Linked DNA regions of Endozoicomonas gorgoniicola. The protein of the gene in region 1 binds, or shares a complex with, the protein of each later gene. Links are inferred from orthologs where the notes say so. Each region holds a gene or a part of one and is shown in the gene's direction. Other genes may lie near its edges.

The links. Proteins that work in one complex are often made in the same cells at the same time.
Region 2: the proteins of uvrB (region 1) and uvrD are in contact, whole or in part, in a crystal structure (PDB 7EGT), measured with the Thermus thermophilus proteins. The link is inferred for Endozoicomonas gorgoniicola from one-to-one orthologs. Residues at the interface, in WP_096411307.1 of Thermus thermophilus: Glu23, Leu25, Arg26, Asp27, Gly28, Glu29, Arg30, Phe31, Arg55, Glu326, Asp327, Phe328, Glu379, Ser382, Gln383, His398, Gly400, Arg401; in WP_096412145.1 of Thermus thermophilus: His654, Arg656, Phe657, Gln666, Asp668, Glu669, Lys680, Arg681, Leu682, Ser683, Lys685, Tyr686, Ala687.

Annotation. Positions count from the first base shown.
Region 1 is NZ_JAPFCC010000001.1:1,378,296-1,382,110, forward strand. What follows is about bases 1-2,977. They hold uvrB (excinuclease ABC subunit UvrB), read left to right. Parts: upstream 1-474; coding sequence 475-2,481; downstream 2,482-2,977. Other genes in these bases: NX722_RS06315 (hypothetical protein), read left to right, coding at 1-268; NX722_RS06330 (hypothetical protein), read left to right, coding at 2,948-2,977. Also shown: more of NX722_RS06330, read left to right, coding at 2,978-3,661; NX722_RS06335 (hypothetical protein), read left to right, coding at 3,618-3,815. UniProt on the Escherichia coli protein: The UvrABC repair system catalyzes the recognition and processing of DNA lesions. A damage recognition complex composed of 2 UvrA and 2 UvrB subunits scans DNA for abnormalities.
Region 2 is NZ_JAPFCC010000001.1:4,953,440-4,959,426, reverse strand. Bases 143-3,101 are described here. They hold uvrD (DNA helicase II), read left to right. Parts: upstream 143-515; coding sequence 516-2,687; downstream 2,688-3,101. Other genes in these bases: NX722_RS22175 (TRAP transporter substrate-binding protein), read left to right, coding at 2,817-3,101; NX722_RS22185 (hypothetical protein), read right to left, coding at 143-308. Also shown: more of NX722_RS22185, read right to left, coding at 132-142; more of NX722_RS22175, read left to right, coding at 3,102-3,923; murI (glutamate racemase), read right to left, coding at 3,941-4,777; NX722_RS22165 (hypothetical protein), read right to left, coding at 4,919-5,401; NX722_RS22160 (ISL3 family transposase), read left to right, coding at 5,400-5,987. UniProt on the Escherichia coli protein: A helicase with DNA-dependent ATPase activity. Unwinds DNA duplexes with 3'-5' polarity. Translocates on single-stranded DNA with 3'-5' polarity. Initiates unwinding more efficiently from a nicked substrate than double-stranded DNA.

The DNA of each region.
Region 1 (3,815 bases):
GCGTGAGCAATATCAGATTCCATACCCATACAGCGTTAGATCAAGTGAAGAAGGCATTGATGATCAGAGCGAGACACGGGGTCAGTCGCATTTCTTTTTATATCAACACTACAAGGCTCTTTATGAACAGATGCAACAAGTCAGACAAGCCTTGGAAAATGACTTGCTCAGAGTGGAGGACCAAGTCGAGGGGATTGAATCGTTTATAATGCAGCTCGAAGTCTCAGAAGCTGAATTGCCCGAAGTGCAGGACCAATGTGATTTCTAATTAGGTGTTCTAACCTGATTGAGTGTTTAAGTCCGACAGCCTGCGTGGATATGTTAAAGTAGAAACCACCAACTACTTGCGGTTTGATGCGGGCAGTATTTCCCCGGCATTTTTTCGGTTTGCCTGTTTTATCAATCGAAAAAAGGCTGGCATGGGCAAAAGCCCGGAGCATTTATGTGTCTGGAATTGGATAGTGTCGGGTTTATATGGGAAAAGAATTTAAAGTTTCAGCCGGGTTCAAACCGGCGGGTGACCAGCCTGAGGCGATAGAAAAGCTGGTGGCAGGGGTTCAGTCAGGACTGGCGTGCCAGACTTTGCTGGGAGTAACCGGGTCGGGCAAAACCTTTACCGTGGCGAACGTGATCGAGAAGATCCAGAGACCCACCATCATTATGGCTCATAACAAGACACTGGCTGCGCAGCTGTATGGCGAGTTCAAAGAGTTCTTTCCGGACAACGCCGTTGAGTATTTTGTTTCCTACTACGATTACTACCAGCCGGAAGCCTATGTACCCAGCTCCGATACCTTTATTGAGAAAGATGCATCGGTGAATGAACACATCGAACAGATGCGCCTGTCAGCCACCAAAGCGTTGATGGAACGCGAAGATGCGATCATTGTGGCGACGGTATCAGCGATTTACGGTTTGGGTGATCCGCAGTCGTACAAAAAAATGATGATGCATCTGGATCGTGGCGATCAGATTGATCAGCGACAAGTGTTGCGTAATCTGGCGGAGCTGCAATATACCCGTAACGATACAGAACTGAGACGCGCCACATACCGGGTGCGTGGTGATGTGATTGATATTTTTCCAGCGGAATCGGAAAAGGAAGCGGTTCGACTGGAGCTGTTTGATGATGAACTGGAAGCGATCAGTCTGTTTGATCCATTGACGGGGGAAGTACTGCAGAAACTGCCCAGAGTCACCATCTATCCGAAAACCCACTATGTGACACCCAGGCAGACCATTATTGATGCTACGGATGCGATTAAGGCGGAGATGAAAGAACGTCTTCAGGTATTACGCGACAATAACAAGCTGGTTGAAGCGCAGAGACTGGAGCAGCGAACCCGCTATGATGTTGAGATGATGCTGGAGCTGGGTTACTGCACCGGCATAGAAAACTACTCACGACACCTGACTAAAACACCACCCGGGACACCACCACCGACTCTGTTTGACTACATTCCAGATAACGCTTTGCTGGTGATTGATGAATCCCATGTCACGGTTCCGCAGATCGGGGCGATGTACAAAGGCGATCGTTCCCGCAAAGAGACCCTGGTGGAATTTGGCTTCCGTCTGCCATCGGCCCTGGACAACCGGCCACTAAGGTTTGAAGAGTGGGAAGACAGACGACCACAGACTGTTTTTGTATCAGCGACACCCGGCAAGTATGAAGAAGAGCATCAGGATCAGATTGTTGATCAGGTAGTTCGGCCAACGGGTCTGGTTGACCCGGTCATAGAGGTTCGTCCGGCAACCACCCAGGTGGATGATCTGCTGTCTGAGATTAACCTTACCGTTGATAAAGGCGAGCGGGTTCTGGTGACCACGCTGACAAAACGTATGGCGGAAGACCTGACCGAATACCTGGGTGAACACGGGGTTCGGGTGCGTTATCTGCACTCAGACATTGATACGGTTGAGCGGGTCGAGATTATCCGGGATCTGCGTATTGGCGCATTTGATGTGCTGGTGGGCATTAACCTGTTGCGGGAAGGTCTGGATATGCCGGAAGTGTCGCTGGTGACGATACTGGATGCTGATAAAGAAGGTTTCCTGCGCTCTGATCGCTCTTTGATCCAGACCATTGGGCGGGCGGCACGAAATGTGAACGGGCGAGCCATTCTTTACGCCGACAAGGTGACAGGTTCGATGGACCGGGCGATTAAGGAAACTGAACGTCGTCGTACGAAACAGATGGCTCATAATGAGCAACATGGCATTGTGCCAAAGTCCGTGCAGAAATCGGTGGCAGATATTCTTGAAGGGGCAGTGACACCGGGTAAGAAGAGGGGAGCCAGAACCCGTAAGGTGGCAGAGCCTGAGGCGGTTTATGAGGTGGCTCTTACACCGGAAGCCATGACGAAAAAGATCAGCGAGTTGGAAAGCCAGATGATGGAACATGCCCGTAATCTGGAATTTGAAGAAGCCGCTTCCGTAAGGGACCAGATCAGCCATCTGCGGGATAAGGCATTGAAATAAAAGCAATGAATCAACATTTTCCAGTACTCAGGGGTTGCTATTTTCATTCCTGTTGATAATATACACCCAACTTCAGGCGGTTAGCTCAGTTGGTTAGAGCGCCACGTTGACATCGTGGAGGTCACCAGTTCGAATCTGGTATCGCCTACCAATAACTCTTTGAGTTATATAGAAAAAAGCTCGCTCTTAGCGGGCTTTTGTCGTTTAGGTCGGAAAATAATCGGAAAATAATCGGAAAATTATTTCAGATATCCAATCCTGACAGTGTTAATCCAGCCTCTACCTCTTCGTATTTTATCTCGTGTCCTTCCTGATAATCGGTCGTCATCTTGCCGCTTGAATGCCCCATAAGCACCTGAACGTAGTCATGTGAAAAACCAGCTCGGTGTTCATATATCCATGAACTGAAATGGTCACCAGCTTGCCAATTCTCTAAAATACCAATCCCGCCTCTAATGTTAGAGGCATGCGATATTTTGTTATGCTCGAATCCCGTCGTCCGCTGCGAAAAGAAATCCGCCTTGTTGAGCGTGGATTTGAAACGGTGGCGGCGTATCCAAAAGTGAACTTCTTCAAACGTCATATTTCCTGTGAAATCCGTAATATTCATGAAGTCGCCAGCTTTATTGACAAGCTAAGTACCAAACCGCAATTTGCGTTGGTTCATGGTCAGCCGCTGGACTCTTTACCCATGAATCAGATGGTGAGACGCTTGTACCACGGCAGAGATAATCATCCGGCCACCCTTGGAGACCGGATGCAGTCTCTGCTCATACTGGATATTGACGGCTTACCGATCCGGCCTGTAGACATGAACCGTGAACCCCGGTTGGCTATTAATCAGGCTCTGGAAAAACTCGGGTCACCTTTTGCGCAGACCAGCTGTTACTGCCAGCTGACATCCAGCCAGCAACCTTATGCTGATCACCTTTATGCCCGTTTGTTTTTTGTGCTTGATTCAGAAGTGTCTTTACAGACTATCAAACGGTGGGCAGAAACCCGAAAGACCGATTGCCGCCTTGATCCGGCCTTGTACAGTCCGGCACAGCTTATCTATACGGCACCACCTCTGTTTTTGGGGGCAAGCGATCCCCTGATCAGACGCAGCGGTTTAGTGCTGTCGGAAAAAAAACACGTTGCCGACGGACATAATACGCTCTGTCTCCAGAGTTTCTGTTAATAAGCCCCGGCCATCCCAGAGCTATGGCGGTAAAGGACTGGATTACAGTAATGTCTGTTTTACCGACACACCAAGAGGTCGGGAGTGGCTGGATAAAATAGGAGACCATGCTGGAGGTGGTGGTTTCTACCCGGTGATACTCAGACTGATTGCC
Region 2 (5,987 bases), 3.6 Mb from region 1 along the record:
GCACAGGCAGGTTCGTCGGGTGATTTTTTTCGATGAGTAGCAGCCGTCGTTGGAGGGACTCAGGCAGCTTTCAAGCTGCCTGACTGTTTCCGTTAATAGTTACCGTTAATAGCTACTGTTAGTAGCTACTGTTAATAGCTTCCCCAGTAATCCTCACCACATTCACTACTCATGCGCTTCTTTTCTTCCCGGTCTTCCAGGGCGCGACGGATGTACAGAGCCCGCTTTGATTTTTTTTCGGGCATTTCGTCCCGGGGATGACCGGAAGCAGCGATGGACGTTTTTTTGGATGCTTTATTCTTGGGCATGGCAGTAATCTCTTCTTATTTTTTTGCTTACTGACCATTTTAAAATAAGCGTGTGTCATATTCTTGACAAGAGTCCATGTCGTTTATCTCTGTGAGATATCTCGTACACAGCTCAACTCTTTGCCACACTCTCTCCCGTAAGACATAAATCGATAACGTATCAAGTATTCGTTACACTGTTCCAAGTTTTAACTGCGAAGACCCGTTATGGATGTAACCCCGATTATTGACTCTCTGAACGATGCCCAGCGGCAGGCGGTAACAGCCCCGCTGAGTTCGATGTTGGTACTGGCTGGAGCCGGAAGTGGTAAGACCAGAGTACTGGTGCATCGCATTGCCTGGCTGGTGCAGGCAGAAGCAATATCGCCTTACTCCATCATGGCTGTTACCTTCACCAACAAGGCTGCGGCAGAAATGCGCTCACGCATTGAAGACCTGCTGGGGATTCCCCCAAGAGGCATGTGGGTGGGTACATTCCATGGTTTGTCTCACCGTCTGTTGCGGACTCATTATCAGGATGCCGGTCTGCCGGAAAGCTTCCAGATTCTCGACAGCGATGATCAGCTTCGGGTTGTAAAACGCATTATGAAAGCGATGCAGCTGGATGATCAGCGCTGGCCGCCAAGACAGGCACAGTGGTACATCAACAGCAAGAAAGATGAAGGGCTTCGCCCGGATTATATTGATCCGGGTTATGACCCGTTTGAACGTACCATGCTGGATGTTTATCGAGCCTATCACCAATATTGCGAGCAGATGGGTGTGGTCGATTTTGGTGAACTGTTACTGCGAGCCCATGAGCTGTTCCTGAAACGTCCGGATATCCTTCAACACTACCGACAGCGTTTTCGCTACGTTCTGGTGGACGAATTTCAGGATACCAACGCCGTACAATACGCCTGGTTAAGATTACTGGTGGGCGATGAAGACAAAATGATGGTCGTGGGTGATGATGACCAGTCCATTTATGGCTGGCGTGGTGCCCGCATTGAGAATATACGTCAGTTTACCGAAGACTTCCCTAAGTCCAGCACGGTTAAACTTGAACAGAATTACCGTTCCACAGGCAGGATTCTGAATGCTGCCAATGCAGTGATTGCCAACAACCCTGACCGTCTTGGCAAAGAGTTGCACACCGACAGTGGCGATGGCGAAGCGATCCAGCTTTATTCCGGTTTCAATGAAATGGATGAGGCAAGGTTTATTTCTGATCGCATCAGCGAAGCCGTTAACGAAGGCAAGTCCCGTAGCGACATTGCCATTCTTTACCGCTCTAATGCCCAGTCCCGCAATCTGGAAGAAGCGTTGCTGAGAGCCGGGATTCCTTATCGGATTTATGGTGGTCAACGTTTCTTCGAACGGGCTGAAATCAAGAATGCCCTGGCTTACCTGAGGTTGATCAGCACACCCCATGACAACACCTCTCTGGAGCGGGTGATTAATATTCCGGCACGGGGTATTGGCGAGAAAACCGTCGAAAAACTCAGGGAAGCTGCCCGCACACAGGATGTTTCCCTGTGGCTGGCGATCAAGAGCGTGATTGCCAACAAGGCTATTGGTGGCAAGGCCGGACGTTCTCTGGCGGAGTTTGTCGACCTGATTGAAACCCTCACTGCGGTGGGTGACGACCTTGATCTTGGTGAGCTGGCTGATCGTGTGATTACCCACACCGGCCTGGTGGCGCACCATGAAAAAGAGAAGGGTGAAAAAGGTCGTGCCAGGGTAGAAAACCTTGAGGAACTGGTGACCGCCTGTCGTCAGTTTGATATTGACGACCTTGATCTGGATGAAGAAATCGAAACCATGAGTCCGCTGGATGCCTTTCTGGCCAATGCGGCGCTGGAAGCCGGTGACACTCAGGCTGACCAGTTTTCTGACAGTGTTCAGATGATGACTCTGCACTCGGCAAAAGGTCTGGAGTTTCCTATGGTGTTTCTTGCCGGTATGGAAGAGGGTCTGTTCCCTCACAAAATGTCGCTGGAAGAAGGCAACCTGGAAGAGGAGCGTCGTCTTTGTTATGTGGGTATTACCCGAGCCATGGAAAAGCTGACGCTCAGTTATGCTGAAAACCGTCGTTTATATGGCAAGGATACCTTCAACCGCCCTTCCCGGTTTATTCGTGAAATACCGGGTGAACTGATTCAGGAAGTGCGTCTGGGAGGTACGATTTCCCGCCCCGCCACCACACGACAGTCTACGTCTTCTGCTGCATCTGCCGGACTGGCACTTGGGCAGCGGGTTCACCACGATGTGTTTGGTGAAGGTACTATTGTAAGTGCTGAAGGTGATGGGGCGCAGGCAAGAGTACAGGTGAACTTCGACAGTGAAGGCACGAAATGGCTGATGATGGCTTACGCTAATCTGGTGGTGATTTCCTGATTGATACCAGCCCGGATGTTCAGTCCGGGCTGATTGATTTAAGTTGCCAGAAAAGCCACACCTGCTAACATGCACCTGTCTTCTATAAAAACATCCGTATAAAAACAACAATGACAGAAAGGTAAAGTCATGAAACGTCGTAACCTGCTTGCCTCCGTCGGGCTGGCATTGTCTGCAACATTTCTTGCCGGTTGTGGATCATCCGAGCAAGCTGAAACCTCCGTTGTAGCAGAGCCTGAACAACAATCTTTTGAATGGAAACTGGTCACGTCCTGGCCGAAAAATTTTCCCGGATTGGGCATGGCCCCAGAACGCTTTGCTGACATGGTTAATGACATGAGCGCGGGTCGCCTTCAGGTCAAAATATACGGCGCTGGTGAACTGGTTCCGGCACTGGAGGTGTTTGATGCCGTGTCGAACGGTACAGCCGATATGGGGCATTCCGGTGCTTACTACTGGAAAGGCAAAGACCCTGCTACACAGTTTTTTACCGCCGTCCCCTTTGGTTTAAACGCTCAGGAAATCAGCAGCTGGATTCACTATGGCGGTGGACAGGCGCTATGGGATGAAGTCTACAAGCCTTTTAATATTAAGCCGTTGGCAGGTGGTAATACCGGTGTGCAAATGGCGGGCTGGTTTAACAGGGAAATTAACTCTCTTGATGATATTAAGGGACTGAAAATGCGCATTCCCGGCATGGGCGGAGAAGTGCTGAAGCGTCTGGGAGGCGTTCCGGTAACACTGCCTGGTGGTGAACTCTTTACTGCTTTGCAGACTGGTGCCATTGATGCAACGGAATGGGTTGGGCCTTATAACGATATGGCGTTTGGCTTCTATAAGGTGGCTTCCTATTACTACTATCCCGGCTGGCATGAGCCAGGTTCCATGATGGAATTTACCATTAATCTGGATGCCTGGAATGCATTACCAGCCGATCTTCAGGCTATCGTAAAGGCTGCTGCAAAAGCGGCTCATCAGGACATGCTTGACGAGTACACAGCCAGAAATAATGCCGCTCTCAACCAGCTGGTATCCGAACATGGCGTGAAACTGCGTCGTTTGCCGGATGACGTATTAAAAGAGCTGAAGGAAACGGCTGACGAAGTCACGGCTGAAGTGGCTGCCAGCAGTGATGTTGCCAAACGTGTTTACGAGTCTTTTAAGGCTTTCCGTGAACAGTCCACGCAGTACCACAAGATTTCTGAAGAAGCCTATTACGACGCACGTTCTTTATAGAGCCAGATGAGCAGGGGTTAACGACCCTGCTCCAGCTGATGCACTTCTTCAAATCCCATTGCTTCCAGTGCAGGCATCAGGCCATGAATGCCGTCAGGGCTGCCGGTATAGATAAACCGGTCAGAGGTCGGTGTGCTGGAATCAGGGATGGTTTCCAGTAGAAATTCAACCCGTCTGGCAATGGCTTCGCCGGAATTAATCCAGTGAATGGGAACCGGGCAGGCGGCCTGAAGCTGCTGTTCCAGCAAAGGAAAGTGGGTGCAGCCTAATACAATACAGTCGGGCTGTTTGCCATTGGCAAAAAAAGGTTCAACGACGGTTTTGTATTCCTCATGGCTGACAGGCTGTTCACGCAGGTGGCGTTCTGCCATGGCAACCAGTTCACTGGAACCCACAGAAATGACATCACAGTCTCTGGCAAAATCACGAATTAATTGATGAGTATATTCTCTGGCAATGGTTCCCGGTGTGGCCAGCAGTCCAATACTGCGCTTTTTTGACCATTCCCCCGCCGGTTTGATGGCTGGAACAACGCCCACCACTGGAATTTGCAGTGCCTGTCGTGCGCGGGGCAGAGAGATGGTACTGGCGGTATTGCAGGCGATAATGGCAAGGGCTGGCTGATATTGCTCTGCCAGTTGGTTCAGGCAATACAGCGTCCTGTCAATGACTTCCGCTTCTGGTTTTGGACCATAAGGAAATGCCTCGTTGTCCGCACAGTAAATAACCTCAACCCCCGGCAGTCTGCGTTTGACTTCCTGATAAATACTCAGCCCTCCAACGCCGGAGTCGAAGATAACAATGGGTTTCTTTTGTTGCTCTTGTTGAGCGAGTGGTTGAGCGGATTGTTGCATAGATAAAGGGTGTCGTTGTTCCACAAAATAAAACAGGGTAGACGCTGTCAACCGGTTTGCAAATAAGAGCTCTTCGCTGTTTCCTGGGGATTTCATAAGCAGTGAGGAGTCTAACCAGGGAGTCACTGATTCAGCTTCACTCTAAAAGAGACTGTTCTTTTCGGCTTCGGTCCATTCTGGATGCTTTCTTGTAAGCACAAGACCTGATGAAAAGGAGATACCATTAAATCGTGGTATTAAGCTAAAGTACTTGATAATACAGCTGGTGTCCGAAGCAGGAAAAGTACAGTTAGCCCAGGGGTCACATACAACAGAACCTTGAAGTGCTTTCTTAAATCTTTCACCACCTAAAATAAACTCCGGCAGGATAGGCTTACTATCTAATAGTAAAAAAGTATGGTCGTAATTGATCTCAGTTCGGACTATTCCTATATGTAAATCAGGTGATTGCTTTATATTTGATAAATAATTATATGCTATAGATGCAAAGTCATCACACGTCCCAAACCCTAATTTTTTAGGGGCTTTTACAGGTTGGCTGATGGAAAATGAGGGGTTGCAACAGAAATAGCCTTTCAGGAAAGATTGATTTGAACAGATCAAAATTTCTGAAGGATCAGACATGTGTACAACACCCTCACTACGTCCTATGTTCGCATTTCCCGGCTGGGTAATCGAGCAGATTGATATTGATTGGGAAGTCAAACAAGCTTTTGTCTATCTCCGCAGGGATGGCCGAATTCAGCACGAGAAATGCAGTCAATGTGAAACCCCTATGGGACAAATGAAGACAAAAGATCGGTGTGTCCAGGATTTACCACTGGGAGTTCTACAGGTAAATCTTCTCTTCACAGCTTTTCAGGGCCGCTGCTCACACTGCAACAATATTGAAACCGTTACTATTCCTGGTTTAACTCCCAAGGCTCAGGCAACCGATCGCCTTAAACGACACGTCAGCCATTTATGTCGCTATATGCCCTGCGACAAGGTGCCTGAATTCATTGCTATATCCGGTGGTACTGCCCGTCGTTGGGATAAAGAGATGCTGCTGAGAATGCTTCCAGCTCCAAAGCGTGACGGTATTCGCGCTCTGCTCATTGACGAAAAATCCATTGGCAAAGGCCATCAGTATCTTACCGTTGTTCTTAACGCCGACTCAGGAGAAACCCTCTTCCTTGGTGAAGGCAAGCGAAAAGAGACTCTGGATGAG